DNA from 2 places in the Streptomyces sp. NPDC004788 genome. Region 2 is predicted to be linked to the other one. Evidence: riboswitches for the same ligand, from Rfam matches in the RefSeq annotation. Region 2 holds a riboswitch; the other holds the start of a gene.
The links. A riboswitch is a leader RNA that binds a small molecule or an ion and turns the genes downstream of it on or off. The one in region 2 is predicted to bind cobalamin.
Positions count from the first base shown of each region.

Region 1: linked by a shared signal. The riboswitch ahead of ACWEJX_RS05060 (cobalamin biosynthesis protein) and the one ahead of ACWEJX_RS08670 (ribonucleoside-diphosphate reductase subunit alpha) in region 2 are both predicted to bind cobalamin.

Region 1 is NZ_JBSGBF010000006.1:9,709-16,208, reverse strand. Features, by position in the region: gene ACWEJX_RS05070 (putative cobaltochelatase) at 1-256, opposite strand, end outside; gene ACWEJX_RS05065 (cobyric acid synthase) at 417-1,925, opposite strand; gene ACWEJX_RS05060 (cobalamin biosynthesis protein) at 1,922-2,905, opposite strand; adenosylcobalamin (AdoCbl) riboswitch at 2,951-3,043, opposite strand; gene ACWEJX_RS05055 (hypothetical protein) at 3,237-3,458, opposite strand; gene ACWEJX_RS05050 (anion permease) at 3,487-4,770, opposite strand; gene ACWEJX_RS05045 (alpha/beta hydrolase) at 5,129-6,256, shown strand; gene ACWEJX_RS05040 (hypothetical protein) at 6,411-6,500, shown strand, end outside.
Region 2 is NZ_JBSGBF010000012.1:100,577-108,850, forward strand. Features, by position in the region: gene ACWEJX_RS08640 (HD domain-containing phosphohydrolase) at 1-145, shown strand, start outside; gene ACWEJX_RS08645 (HD-GYP domain-containing protein) at 142-1,419, shown strand; gene ACWEJX_RS08650 (tetratricopeptide repeat protein) at 1,499-2,479, shown strand; gene def (peptide deformylase) at 2,543-3,193, shown strand; gene ACWEJX_RS08660 (ribosomal maturation YjgA family protein) at 3,169-3,591, opposite strand; gene ACWEJX_RS08665 (ribonucleotide-diphosphate reductase subunit beta) at 3,625-4,650, opposite strand; gene ACWEJX_RS08670 (ribonucleoside-diphosphate reductase subunit alpha) at 4,641-7,004, opposite strand; cobalamin riboswitch at 7,132-7,254, opposite strand; gene ACWEJX_RS08675 (GNAT family N-acetyltransferase) at 7,302-7,817, opposite strand; partial or broken gene ACWEJX_RS08680 (sodium:solute symporter) at 7,895-8,274, opposite strand, start outside.

The sequences.
Region 1 (6,500 bases), on a different contig from region 2:
CCCGGGCGCCCTCCCCGTGCGGCCCGTCCGGGCACCCCGGATCGGGCGCGGCCGGATCACAGCTGAAGCGGCACCCGGCGACCACCGCCACCTCGGGCAGCAGCTCGGCCAGCGCGCGTACGGCCGTGCTCTTCGCGGTCCCCTTCTCGCCGCGCACGAGGACACCGCCCACCGCCGGGCTCACGGCGTTCAGCAGCAGCGCGAGCCGCAGATCGTCCATGCCGACGACGGCGGTGAACGGATAGCGGGTGCTCATCGGTGGGTAGCTCCTTCGGTTCGCGATGACGCGTCGTCAACATGCCGTCCCGGCACGCTTCCTGCCCAGTGGGCGAGGGGAATCCCCCTCGTGCCGGCCCCCGCGCGGCTTCGCCGCGTAATCCGCGTACTCCGCGCAACCCGTACGGCCCGACCGGCGCTCACGGCGCCCCCGGCGGCACGAACGGCAGCCCCTCCGGCGCGCCCTTCTCGATCAGCCGGAGCAGCGCGTCCGTGTCGGCGTGCTCCTCGATCAGGTCGCCGAGGCGGTCCAGCTGTTCCTCGCGCAGGGCGCCGAACGACGTGTCGGGCGCGGGCACGAAGCGCCGCCCGGCCGCCGCCGCGACCTCGCGCAGGAAGGCGCGGCGGAAGCCGTCGCTCTCCAGGGAGCCGTGCCAGTGGGTGCCCCAGACCGCGCCGACGCGGCAGCCGTCCAGGAACGCCTCCCCGCCCCGTACGTCCGCGACGCCGTGGTGGATCTCGTACCCCTCGACGGGCTCGCCGAGGGCCTCGCCGACCGGGCGGGCCAGCGTCTTCTCGGGCGCGAAGCGGACCCGCACGGGCAGGAGGCCGAGCCCCTCGACGGAGCCGGCCTTCGACTCGACCTCGTCGTCGATGTGCTCGCCGAGGACCTGGAAGCCGCCGCAGATGCCGAGGACCGGACGGCCCTCGGCGGCGCGCCGGGCGAGCGCGTCGGCCAGGCCGCGTTCGCGCAGCCAGGCCAGTGCCTTGACCGTGCCGCGGGTGCCCGGCACCACCACCAGGTCCGCGTCGGCCAGCTCCTCCGGGCGGTCGACGAAGCGCACGACCACGCCCGGCTCGGCGGCCAGCGCGTCGACGTCGGTGAAGTTGGACATGAGGGGTACGGCGCAGACGGCGACCCGCAGCACGTCCTCGCCGACCGGCGGCGCGACGACGGACTCGCGGACCGTGCCGCGCAGCGAGACGCGCAGGCCGTCCTCCTCGTCGATGCCGAGGCCGTGGGCGTACGGCAGGACGCCGAAGGTGCGGCGGCCGGTGAGGCCGTGCAGCATGTCGAGGCCCGGTTCGAGCAGTGTGACGTCGCCGCGGAACTTGTTCACCAGGTAGCCGGCGACGAGCCGCTGGTCCTCGGGCGCGAGGAGCGCGGTCGTGCCGAAGAACTGGGCGAAGACGCCGCCGCGGTCGATGTCGCCGACCACGACGACGGGGAGCCGCGCCGCCCGCGCGATGCCCATGTTGACGATGTCGGTGCGCCGCAGGTTGATCTCGGCCGGGCTGCCCGCGCCCTCGCAGATCACCGCGTCGTGCGTGGCGCGCAGCTCCTCCAGGCAGCCGAGGACCGGCTCGAAGAGCTGCTGCTGCCGGCCGCCGTGGTAGCCCCGGGCGCTCAGCTCGCCGACCGGTTTGCCCATGAGGATCACCTGGCTGGAGCGGTCGCTGCCGGGCTTGAGCAGCACCGGGTTCATCAGCGCCGTCGGCTCGACGCGCGCGGCCTGCGCCTGCATGGCCTGGGCACGGCCGATCTCGGCGCCCTCCCGGGTCACGAAGGAGTTCAGGGACATGTTCTGTCCCTTGAACGGCGCGACCTTCAGGCCCTGCCGGACCAGCCACCGGCAGATGCCGGCCGTGACGACGCTCTTGCCCGCGTCGGACGTGGTCCCGGCGACGAGCAGCCCCCCGCCCTTCATGCGCCCCTCCGCTTCCTGCCGCGTACGGCACTGATGATGGTCCGGCCGCCGACACAGGCGGCCAGGGTCAGCCAGGTCACCCGGCGGGACAGCGTGACGGCCCGCTCGATGTCCGCCACCTCGACGGGCCGCCCGTCCGCGTTGAGGACCGGCCGGTGTTCGACCCGGCCGCCGTACGACAGGGTGCCGCCGAGCCGTACGCCGAGCGCCCCGGCGAAGGCGGCCTCCACCGGGCCGGCGTTGGGGCTCGGGTGCTTGCCCGCGTCCGCCCGCCAGGCCCGTACGGCGCCCCGCGCGTCGCGGCCCGCCACGGCGGCGAGCGCGGCGGTGAGCCGGGCGCCGGGCCAGCCGGCGAGGTCGTCGAGCCGGGCCGAGGCCCAGCCGAAGCGCCGGTAGCGCGGCGACTTGTGGCCGACCATGGCGTCCAGGGTGTTGACCGCGCGGAAGCCGAGCAGGCCCGGCACGCCCGCGACCGCGCCCCAGAAGAGGGCGCCCACGACGGCGTCGGAGGTGTTCTCGGCGACCGACTCGACGACCGCGCGGGCCATCGCGGGCCCGTCGAGCGCCTGCGGGTCGCGGCCGACCAGGTGCGGCATCCGTTCCCGGGCGACCTCCAGGTCGCCGGCGGCGAGCGCGCCGCCGATCGCGCGGGCCTCGCGACCCAGGGTCGTACCGCCGACCACGGCCCACACGGAGGCGGCGGTCAGGGCGGCGGAGGCGGCCCGGCTGCCCCGTACCGTGCGGGCGGCGAGGGCGCCGAGTGCGACGGTGCCGCCGGCGCAGACGGCCGTGTGCAGGGCGCCCCAGGCGCGGTGGTCGCGGTGCAGGCGCTGCTCGACGGCGGCGGCCGCGCGGCCGAAGGCGGCGACGGGATGGGCGCGCCGGGGGTCGCCGACGAGCAGGTCGACGGCGAGGCCGGCGGCCGCTCCGTATGCGAAGACGGCTGTGGTGCGGGACGGGCTCGGGCCGCGGCCGGGCATGGCGCTGTGTCCTCACTCAGGGTCCGCGCCCTGGATCGACGTGACCGGCGGCGAGAGTTCCTGACTCCCGGCCCGTGGGGCCGGTCACAGTGGCGGGACCGCGCCGGAATCGCACCGGACTTCCTCTACTTGCCGCCGTAATGGCTCCGGCAGTCCACCACGCCCCGCGAACACCCGTCAACTCACCCTTGACCTGCGTCGGGTCACTGTGCGAAGCACCACAAACACGGCACCCGAGCACGGCACCCGAGCACGGCGGCACACACAAGCGGCCGGGCGGTCCGCAGGCGTGCTGCGGACCGCCCGGCCGGTGGGTCCGGGATCGTGCGGGTCAGGCGACGATCAGGTAGATGCCGTACGCCACGGCCGCCGCGCAGAGCGCGAAGCAGGCGTACGCGCCGGTGCGGGCCAGTGGGGCCGAGCCGCCGTTGGACGCGGCCTCCTCCTGCTTGGAGAGGCCGGCGACGCCGAGGGTGAAGAAGCCCACGAGGGCGACGGTCACCACGAGGCTGACTCCGAAGACGGAGCCGAGAGCTGCCCAGTCGATCTTCATGTCCGTGCTTCCAGTTCCGTGAGATCCGTCAGACCGCGGCGGCGGGGGCGGCCGGAGCGGCCGGGTCCGCGGGGTTCGGGGCGGGGATGGTGGCCTTCAGGTCCGCGTCCGCGACGGCGGCGACGGAGCCGGCCGGCGGCGGGGTGACGGCCGCGATGGCGGTGGTCACGACACCCGGGGTCTCGGTCTCGGTGGCCGTGGCGGTCGCGGTCTCGACGTCGTTGACGTTGGTGTGGTCGACGACCTGGCGGCGCGAGACGAGCCAGATGCCGACGCAGGAGGCGACCAGGAAGGCCGCGACGACGTAGACGCCCCACTGGCCCTGACGCGCGACGAACTCGGCGCCCGCGCCGACCAGGCCGGCGGCCGGCAGGGTCAGGCCCCAGGCGACGAACATGCGGGTGGCGGTCGACCAGCGGACGACACCGCCCTTGCGGCCCAGGCCCGCGCCCATGACGGAGCCGGAGACGGCGTGCGTGGTCGAGAGGGAGAAGCCCAGGTGGGAGGAGGCCAGGATGACCGTCGCGGCGCTGGTCTGGGCGGCGAAGCCCTGCTGCGGCTGGAGGTCGGTGAGGCCCTTGCCCATGGTGCGGATGATGCGCCAGCCGCCGAGGAAGGTGCCGAGCGCGATCGCCGTACCGGCGGAGACGATGACCCAGACCGGCGGGTTCGAGCCGGGGGCAAGGACGCCGCCGGCGACCAGGGCGAGGGTGATGATGCCCATGGTCTTCTGGGCGTCGTTGGTGCCGTGGGCGAGGGAGACGAGACCGGCGGAGGCGATCTGGCCGGCCCGGTAGCCCTTCTCCTGGGCCTTGCCGTTCTTGTCCTTGCCGATGGCGTACGTCAGGCGGGTGCCGAGCGTCGCGGCGATGCCGGCGACGATCGGGGCGGCGACCGCCGGGATGAGGACCTTGGTGACGACGCTCTCGCCGTTGACGCCGCTGAAGCCGATCGAGGCGACGGTCGCGCCGATGAGGCCGCCCATCAGTGCGTGCGAGGAGCTGGACGGCAGGCCGACCAGCCAGGTCACCAGATTCCAGAGGATCGCGCCGACGAGCGCGGCGAGGATGACTTCGGGCTGGATGCCCGTCTCGTTGACGAGCCCCTTGGAGATCGTCTTGGCGACCTCCACCGAGAGGAACGCGCCGACCAGGTTCAGCACGGCGGACATGGCCACCGCCGTCTTGGGCTTGAGTGCACCGGTCGAGATGGTCGTGGCCATCGCGTTGGCGGTGTCGTGGAAACCGTTCGTGAAATCGAACACTAGAGCTGTCACGACCACAATGGCGAGCAGCAGCGTGATGTGTTCCATTTACCCAGGCAATCGTTCGACGTCAGTGGCTCGTCGAACGTAAGCAACCTGGGTGAACGGAAGATGAACTGGGTCGGGCAAGGTGGTGTCCCGATCCGGGGTCTGGAGATTCCGCTTACGGCTCCGGCGGGCGCGCTGTCCACGATGCGGTCACCGTGCAACCCCGGGTAAACCGTGCGGTTCCGGGCTCCACGCAACGCGCGTAGCTTCCGCCGCTCCCGACCCGTATCGCCCCGTGGACCGCCGTGGAGACTTTCGTCAGCACGGAGGACCCGGTGGACGAGACCCATGTCACTCGAAGGAGCTCGGCGAGCCCCGCCGGGTGGCAGGGCGCGGGCGGGCTGCCGACACTGGGACCGTGCGCCCCGTTACCGCGACGGCAGCGGCCGTCACCACCCTGCTCGGGCTCGGCGCGGCCGCCGTCGTGGCCGGCCGCTACGCCAGCGACGCCGCCCTCGGCGTGCCGTCCGGCCGCCCCTTCCCCGGCGAGCCCAGACTCACCGTGCACGGCACCGGCCCGGAGCGGATCAGCCTCACCCGGAGCCTGGCCGCGCTGCGCCCCGGTACGTACGGGATCGAGGCCGACGGCCTGCACGCCGTCGTCGGCCCGGTGCTCGACCGGGTCCCGCACACCGCCGACACCGTGGTGCGCCGGCTCGAACGGGTCGAGCTCGGCACGCTCGCCCCCGGCGTCCGGGTCCGGCTCACCCCGCAGCTGCACTGCGGCACCCCCGGGACCGCCCTCGGCCTGCCCTACGAGGACGTCGAGATCCCCGGCGAGCTCGGCAGCCTGCCCGCCTGGCTCGTGCCCGGGCCGCGCACCACCTGGGTGATCGCCCTGCACGGCCTCGGCACCACCCGCGAGCACGCGCTCAACCTGGTCCCCTTCCTGCACCGCCGGCGCGTCCCGGTCCTCGTCCCCGCCTACCGCGGCGACGCCGGCGCGCCCGAGGCCGCCGACGGGCTCGGGCACCTGGGCGACTCCGAGTGGCGGGACCTCGACGCCGCCATCCGCTACGCCGTACGGCGCGGCGCCACCGGCGTCGTCCTGCTCGGCTGGGGCACGGGCGCCGCCATGGCCCTGCACGCCGCCGAGAGCTCCGGCGTGCGCGACCGCATCCGCGGCCTCGTCCTCGACTCCCCGGTCCTCGACTGGGAGGCCACCCTGCGCAACCTGGCCGCCGCCCACCGCGTCCCCGCCCCGCTGATCCCGCTCGCCGTGCGCGCCGCCCAGGGCCGCACCGGCTCCCACGGCGACCGCCTCCAGGAGGCCGCCGACCCGAACGGGCTGCGCGTGCCGACGCTGCTCTTCCATGGCCCGGACGACACCCTCGCCCCCTGGGACCGCTCGCGCCGGCTCGCCGAGCTCCGCCCCGAGCTCGTCACCCTCAGCACGGTCCGCGAGGCGCCGCACGCCGCCATGTGGAACGCGGACCCGGTCCGCTACGAGGAGTCCCTGCGCCGCTTCCTGACCCCGCTGGTCTAGGGCCTGTCGCAACAAGCCGGGGCCCGCTGGTCCACCGCGCCGCCGGGACCTCCGTACGCCCTCCGGCCCGGAATCCCGGGCCCGGGGACGGTGCTCGCGGCGGCGTTGCGCATTCCGATTGGGCTTTCGGGCCGTCAACGGGAAGACTGCCCCCGTGACGTCTCGAAAGCCCGATGAACCATTGGCGCGCAACTCCAGACTCCGACTCGTCCGTCCGCGGCCGCTCGCCACCGCGCGCAAGGCC
Region 2 (8,274 bases):
GGCGCCCGCGCCCGCACCCGGAGCCGTACGCGCGCCCGCGCCCGGAGCCGTACCGGGACCCACGCCCGAAGCCGTACCGGAACCCACACCCGCGGCCGAAGCCGTACCGGAGACCGAGCCCGCGCCCCTCCAGGAGCGGGCGTGAGCCCCCCGGCCGCCCCGGCCGCCGCCCGCGCCACCGTCGGCACCGTCCGCGCGGCCGCCCTGCTGCTCACCCTCGGCGGCCTCGGCGTCACCCTCTGGCGCGGCCTCGCCGACCCCGGCATCGCCGTCGCCTTCGGCGTCCTCATCGCGCTCGGCGAACTCACCCGGCGCGGAGCCGCGCCCGAGGAGCGGGAACCCGCGCCACTCGCCTCCGCCGGCGCCCTCGCGTATGCGCTGCTCGGCCAGAACGGCGGCCAGGTCACCACTCACGGAGTGCTCCAGACCGTCGCCGTCGTCGTCGCGGCCGGCCTCGTCGGCACCGTGCCCCACGTGGCCCGCGGCAACGGCCCCGACCTCGACCAGCTCGCCCGGCGCATCCTCACCGTCGGCTTCGCCGCCAGCTGCTTCCAGCCCCTCTACAACCAGGGCACCATCACCGCCCACCTCGGCCAGAGCCCCTCGTACACCCTCTTCCTGGTCGCCCTGCTGCTCCTCACCGCCCTCTGCGACGCCGTCCTCGGCGCCGTTCTGCACCGTGCCCGCACGGGGCACCCCTTCGGCCCGCTGCTCCGGGACGAGCTGCGCGCGCTGCTCGGCATCGGCTCCGCCGTCTGCGCCACCGGCGCCGTCATGGCTCTCGGGGTGGCCGCCGCCGGACTGTGGGCGCTGCCCGTCTTCGCGGTGCCGCTGCTGCTCACCCAGGTCTCCTTCCGGCGGTACGCGGCCGTGCGCACCACCAACCGGGAGACCATCGCCTCGCTCGCCCGGGCCACCGAGATCGCCGGTTGCACCCCGCCCGGCCACGCCCACCGGGTCGCCGCGCTCAGCCGGGCGGTGGGCCGGGAGCTGGGCCTGTCCGGGCCCGACCTGACCGTCCTCGAATACGCGGCGCTCATGCACGACATCGGTCAGCTCTCCCTCGTCGATCCCGTCGACGGCGGCGCCACCGCGCTGCTGCCCGCCGAGGAGCAGCGCCGGATCGCCCTGCTCGGCGCGGCCGTGGTGCGCCAGACCGGCGTCCCGGCGGCCGTCGCCGTCGTCGTCGAGCGGCAGGCCGACCCGTACCGCGAGCAGCCGCTGCCCGCCCGGATCGTCCGGGTCGTCAACGCCTACGACGACCTCGCCGCCGGCAGCGCGGGCGGCGGCCTGGGCGCGCTCGAACGGCTCCGGCTCGGCACCGCCCGCGACTACCACCCCGACGTCGTCGAATCGCTCGCCCGGGTCCTCGCGAGAGGAGGCGTCAAGGGCGGCATCGCCCCCGTTCCACCGGGGTAACCCACGGGTAATGAGCGCGCGTCCGACCGGGCATGGTTGGATGCGAACAAGAGGGTGAAGCGACCGGCAGGCGGGAATCGTGAGGATCTTCGGGAAGGTACGGCATCGGCCCTCCGCCTCGTGGCGGCAGGCCACCGACCGCGCGTTCACGCTGATCGGCGACGGCCGGTACGAGGACGCGGGCGCGCTGCTGACGCGCGCGGCGGACCTGGAGCCCTGGCTCTCCGAGTCCTGGTTCAACCTGGCCCTGCTGCACAAGTTCCGGCACGACTGGGAACAGGCCAGGGCCGCGGGCCTGCGGGCCGTCGCGCTGCTCGACAAGGAGACCGGCGCCCCCGACTGGTGGAACGTGGGCATCGCCGCCACCGCCCTGCAGGACTGGCCGCTGGCCCGCCGCGCCTGGCAGGCGTACGGCCTGAAGGTCCCCGGGGCCGCCGCCGGCACCGGCGAGCCGGCCGGGATGGAGCTCGGCAGCGCGGCCGTGCGGCTCTCCCCGGAGGGCGAGGCCGAGGTTGTCTGGGGCCGCCGGCTCGACCCGGCCCGGATCGAGGTCCTGTCCATCCCGCTGCCGTCGTCCGGGCGGCGCTGGGGCGAGGTCGTGCTGCACGACGGCGTGCCCAACGGCGAGCGCACCACCAGCGCCGGCCCCTCGTACCCGGTCTTCGACGAGATCGAGCTGTGGGCGCCGTCGCCGGTGCCCACCTGGGTGGTGCTCCTGGAGGCCGCCACCGAGGCCGACCGGGACGCCCTGGAGCAGCTCGCCGCCGACGCGGGCTTCGCCGCCGAGGACTGGTCGTCCTCCGTACGGCTGCTCTGCCGCGCCTGCTCCGAGTCGACCATGCCCAGCGCCGAGGGCGAGGGCGAGCACCTGGACCCGCACGACCACAGCGAGCCTGGGCACCCCGGTCCGCTCGGCCACCGCTCGCCCGGCGAGCTGTGGGTGCCCGAGCGGGAGTGCGGCATCGCGGCCCCCGCCGGCCTGGTCCGGGGGCTGCTCGACAGCTGGGTGGCGGACAGCCCGGACAGCCGGGAATGGCGTGATCTGGAGGAAGTCTGCTGACCGCTGCCCGTAGGCTGTACCCGGTACAGGTTCCAGGTCCGAGGAAGAGGGCGTACGGCGGAGATGTCGCAGCAGGGCACTGAGCAGGAGCAGACGGGCGTGTACGCCGTGGACGACGAGGGCTTCATCGTCGACACCGAGGACACCGAGGCCCGCGAGGCCGCCCACCGCGAGCGCGGCACCTCGCGCCCCATCACGGTCGTGGGCAACCCCGTCCTGCACCGGGAGTGCAAGGACGTCACCGACTTCGACGACGAGCTGGCGCAGCTCATCGACGACATGTTCGCCAGCCAGCGCACCGCCGAGGGCGTCGGCCTCGCCGCCAACCAGATCGGCGTCGACCTGAAGGTCTTCGTCTACGACTGCATGGACGACGAGGGCAAGCGCCACGTCGGTCACGTGATCAACCCGGTCCTCGTCGATCTGCCGGCCGACCGGCGGCACCTCGACGACTCCAACGAGGGCTGCCTCTCGGTGCCGACCGCGTACGCCGAGCTGGCCCGCCCGGACTACGCCGAGGTCACCGGCCAGGACATGAAGGGCAACCCGATCAAGGTCCGCGGCACCGGCTACTTCGCCCGCTGCCTCCAGCACGAGACGGACCACCTCTACGGCTTCCTCTACATCGACAAGCTGTCGAAGCGGGACCGCAAGGACGCCCTGCGCCAGATGGAAGAGGGCACGCCGCGCTACCCGGTCGTCCCGAACGACTGACCCTCGCCCCTGCGCGCACCCACGGCGCGGTGGACGGCCCAGCCGACCGCCGCGCCGATCGCGTACCAGAACAGGTCCGGCACGTTGAACGTCGTGCCGAGCACGAGGCGCGCGAGCGTGCTGCGCGCGGCCAGCTCCGCCGGTACGCCGGTCAGCTGGAACAGCTCCACGGCCCAGCTGAACCCGAGGGCCACCCAGGCCGCCACGGCCGGCCGGACCCGCGGCGCGACCAGCACCACCAGGGCCAGGACGAGGAGCGTGTAGAGCGCGTCGCCCGCGTACTTCGCGACGACGCCCGACGCCGCGGACCTGATTCCCAGGCCCGCGGCGACGGTGAGCAGAGCGGCGGAGCACGCCAAGAGGCGCGTGCCGAGCCGCGCGCGTAGGAGGATCCCCATGCCGGGCACCCTACGCGTCCGGAACCGAGGCGATCAGAAGTCCTCGTCGAGGTCGACCGAGCCCTCGACCGCCACCTGGTAGGCGGACGGCCGGCGCTCGAAGAAGTTCGTCAGCTCCTGGACGCCCTGGAGCTCCATGAACGCGAACGGGTTCTCCGAGCCGAACACCGGGGCGAAGCCCAGGCGGGTCAGGCGCTGGTCGGCGACGCACTGGAGGTACTCGCGCATCGACTCCGTGTTCATGCCCGGCAGGCCGTCACCGCACAGGTCCTGGCCGAACTGGAGCTCCGCCTCGACGGCCTCCTTCAGCATGTCGGTGACCTGCTGCTGCAGCTCGTCGTCGAAGAGCTCCGGCTCCTCCTTGCGGACGGTGTCCACGACCTCGAAGGCGAAGTTCATGTGCATCGTCTCGTCCCGGAACACCCAGTTGGTGCCGGTGGCCAGGCCGTGCAGCAGACCGCGGCTGCGGAACCAGTACACGTAGGCGAAGGCGCCGTAGAAGAACAGGCCCTCGATGCAGGCGGCGAAGCAGATCAGGTTGAGCAGGAAGCGGCGCCGGTCGGCGGCCGTCTCCAGGCGCTCGATCTTCTCGACCGAGTCCATCCACTTGAAGCAGAACTGCGCCTTCTCGCGGATCGACGGGATGTTCTCGACGGCCGCGAAGGCCGCCGCGCGGTCGTCCGGGTCGGGCAGGTAGGTGTCGAGCAGCGTCAGATAGAACTGGACGTGCACGGCCTCCTCGAAGAGCTGGCGGCTCAGGTAGAGGCGCGCCTCCGGGGAGTTGATGTGCTTGTAGAGCGTCAGCACCAGGTTGTTGGCCACGATCGAGTCGCCGGTCGCGAAGAAGGCGACGAGACGGCCGATCATGTGCTGCTCGCCCGGGGACAGCTTGGCGAGGTCGGCGACGTCCGAGTGGAGGTCGACCTCCTCCACGGTCCAGGTGTTCTTGATGGCGTCCCGGTAGCGCTCGTAGAAGTCCGGGTAGCGCATCGGACGCAGGGTCAGTTCGAAGCCCGGGTCGAGCAGGTTGTTCTTACGGGTGGTGCTCATTACTGGCATGCCTCGCAGGACTCGGGGTTCTCCAGGGAGCAGGCGACGGCGTCCGCGTCGGGCGCGGCCTGCTGGACGGGGATCGTGGTGGCCTGGGCGGCGCGGGCGATCCGGGTCGCCGGACGCGAGCGCAGGTAGTACGTGGTCTTCAGGCCCTGCTTCCAGGCGTACGCGTACATCGACGACAGCTTGCCGATGGTCGGCGTCTCCATGAACAGGTTCAGGGACTGCGCCTGGTCCAGGAACGGGGTGCGGGCGGCGGCCATGTCGATCAGGCCGCGCTGCGGGATCTCCCAGGCCGTGCGGTACAGCTCGCGCACCTCGGCCGGCACCCAGCCGAAGCCGGCCACCGAGCCGTTGGCGTCGCGCAGCGCCTCACGGGTCTGCGCGTCCCACACGCCGAGCTCCTTGAGCTCCGCCACCAGGTACGAGTTGACCTGGAGGAACTCGCCGGACAGCGTCTCGCGCTTGAACAGGTTGGAGACCTGCGGCTCGATGCACTCGTAGACGCCCGCGATCGAGGCGATCGTCGCGGTCGGGGCGATGGCGAGCAGCAGGCTGTTGCGCATGCCGACGGCGGCGATCCGCTCGCGCAGCGCGGCCCAGCGCTCCGGCCAGTTCAGCTCGACGTCGTAGTGGTCCGGGTGCAGCACACCGCGCGCGGTGCGGGTCTTGTCCCAGGCCGGCAGCGGGCCGTTGCGCTCGGCGAGGTCGGCGGACGCCTCGTACGCGGCGAGCATGATCCGCTCGGCGATCCGGGTGGACAGGGCGCGCGCCTCGGCCGAGTCGAAGGGCAGCCGCAGCTTGAAGAAGACGTCCTGGAGGCCCATCGCGCCCAGGCCCACCGGACGCCACTTGGCGTTGGAGCGGCCGGCCTGCTCGGTCGGGTAGAAGTTGATGTCGACGACCCGGTCGAGGAACGTGACGGCGGTGCGGACGGTCGCGTCGAGGCGCTCCCAGTCGATGTCCGAACCGACGACGAAGGCGCCCAGGTTGACCGAGCCGAGGTTGCAGACGGCGGTCTCGCCGTCGTTGGTGACCTCGATGATCTCGGTGCAGAGGTTGGAGGAGTGGACGACCGTGCCGGGCTCTGCGGTCTGGTTCGCGGTCCGGTTGGCGGCGTCCTTGAAGGTCATCCAGCCGTTGCCGGTCTGCGCCAGGGTGCGCATCATGCGGCCGTACAGGTCGCGGGCCGGCATGGTCTTGCGGGCCAGGCCCGCCGCCTCGGCCTTGCGGTAGGCGGCGTCGAACTCCTCGCCGTACAGGTCGACCAGCTCGGGAACGTCGGCCGGCGAGAACAGCGACCACTCGGCGTCCGCGTTGACCCGGCGCATGAACTCGTCCGGGATCCAGTGCGCGAGGTTGAGGTTGTGCGTACGGCGGGCGTCCTCGCCGGTGTTGTCGCGGAGCTCCAGGAACTCCTCGATGTCCGCGTGCCAGGTCTCCAGGTAGACCGCGGCGGCGCCCTTGCGGCGGCCGCCCTGGTTCACGGCGGCGACGGAGGCGTCCAGCGTCTTCAGGAACGGGACGATGCCGTTGGAGTGCCCGTTGGTGCCGCGGATCAGCGAACCGCGGGCGCGGATGCGGGAGTACGACAGACCGATGCCGCCCGCGTGCTTCGACAGCCGCGCGACCTGGTGGTAGCGGTCGTAGATGGAGTCCAGCTCGTCCTGCGGCGAGTCGAGCAGGTAGCAGGACGACATCTGCGGGTGGCGGGTGCCGGAGTTGAAGAGCGTGGGGGAGGACGGCAGGTAGTCCAGGCGGCTCATCAGGCCGTAGAGCGCCGTCACCTCGTCGAGCGCGCGGACCGAGTCGTCCTCGGCGAGGCCGGCGGCCACGCGCAGCATGAAGTGCTGCGGGGTCTCGATGACCTTGCGGGTGATCGGGTGGCGCAGCAGGTAGCGCGAGTAGAGCGTGCGCAGGCCGAAGTAGCCGAAGCGGTCGTCGGCGGCCGCGTCGATCGTCGCGTCGAGCCGCTCCGCGTGCAGGGCGACGAAGTCGGCCGTGCGGTCGGCGATCAGGCCCTCGCGGTGGCCGACGGCGACGGAGGCGGCGAAGGACACCGCGCCCTGGCCGGCCGCCTCCTGGGCGATCGTGATCGTCAGGAGCCGGGCGGCGAGCCGGGAGTACGCCGGGTCCTCGGCGATCAGCCCGGCGGCGGCCTCCGTGGCCAGCTCGCGCAGCTCCGCCTCGTCCGAGCCGGGGTGCCGGCCGCGCAGCGCGGCGGCGGCGACCCGGCCGGGGTCGGTGTCCGGGAGGTCGGCGGTGAGATCGGTCAGGGTCCGCAGCAGCGCGGTCCCGGGGCCGTCGGTCTCGACCGCGGAAGCCTCGGCCGAAGCCGGATCGGCGGGCGCGATGGTCACGTGGGGGCTCTCCCTCGCTCGGCACGGGGCCAGGACGGGAGGCGGCAACGGGCGCCGTACGCACGGCGGCGCCGCGTCCACCGGCCCACTCCGCGAGGCCCGGACGTCAGTGACACCCGGAACGGACGGACCGGGCGCGCTGTCGGCAGGTCCTCGGACTCACGTCGTACGGAAACGCACTTGGTACACCGTTGCGGGACAGTTCCGGATTTGCACCGGATTCCCCTGCGGCGACAGCGAGGACGAGCATACATGTGGGGGGCGCCCCTCGGAGCACCCCCCACATGTTGTGTGTCGTCAGCGTTCGTTCAGCTCCAGTGAGTAGCTGAGCAGTGTGAACTCGGGCTGGTCGGGGATGGGGTTCCAGTCCCGTTCCGGGGTCCGGTGGAAGCCGAGCCGTTCGTAGATGCGGTGCGCGCCGTGCATCGTGGACTGGGTGGACAGTACGATCCGCACGCAGCCGGCGGCCCGTGCCCGCTCCACGCACGCCCGTACGAGCGCCTCCCCGACGCCCCGGCCGCGGGCCGCGCCGTCGACGGCCAGCATCCGGATCTCCGCCTCGCCCGCGCCGGCCAGGTCGGCCATCGCCCCCGGCTCCGGCACGAAGGTCACGCCGCCCAGCACCGTGCCGTCCCCGTCGACGGCGACGAGGACGTCGGACCGCGCGGCCCGCTTGGCCACGTCCCGCAGTTCGCCCAGGTACCAGTCGCTGTCGCCGAAGACGAGGAAGCCGTCGTCGAGGTACGCCCGACCGGTGATCTCGCCGAGCTCCTCGTACTCCTCGGGCCGTACCGCCCTGATCGTGAAGTCCATGCCCGGCAGTCTGCACCCGACACGGCCGCGCCCGCCTCCCGGAATCCAGGGGGCGGGCGCAGCCGTGTCGTGCCGGGTCAGTGGCCGGTGCCGACCTTCGGCAGTTCGGTGACGACGCCCGCGTCGCCCGCGTCGGCCGTGTAGTCCTCCGGCGAGGTCTCGTCGACGCCGTCGGGGGTGCCGACGGAGCGCAGGACCAGGGTGAGGACGACGGTGACGAGGACGTTGAGGACGAAGGCGGTGAGGCCGATGTAGCCGATCTCGCCGATGCCCGGGATCTCGGCCGCGGAGCCGCCGAAGTGCTTCTGGGTGGGGCTGGCGACCCCGTACGCGGCGGCGGTGCCGTAGACCATGCCGACGGCCCAGCCGGCGAGCAGCGCCCAGCGGTGCGGCCAGCGGGTGAAGAGGCCGCCGACCAGGGACGGGAAGGTCTGCAGGATCCAGATGCCGCCGAGCA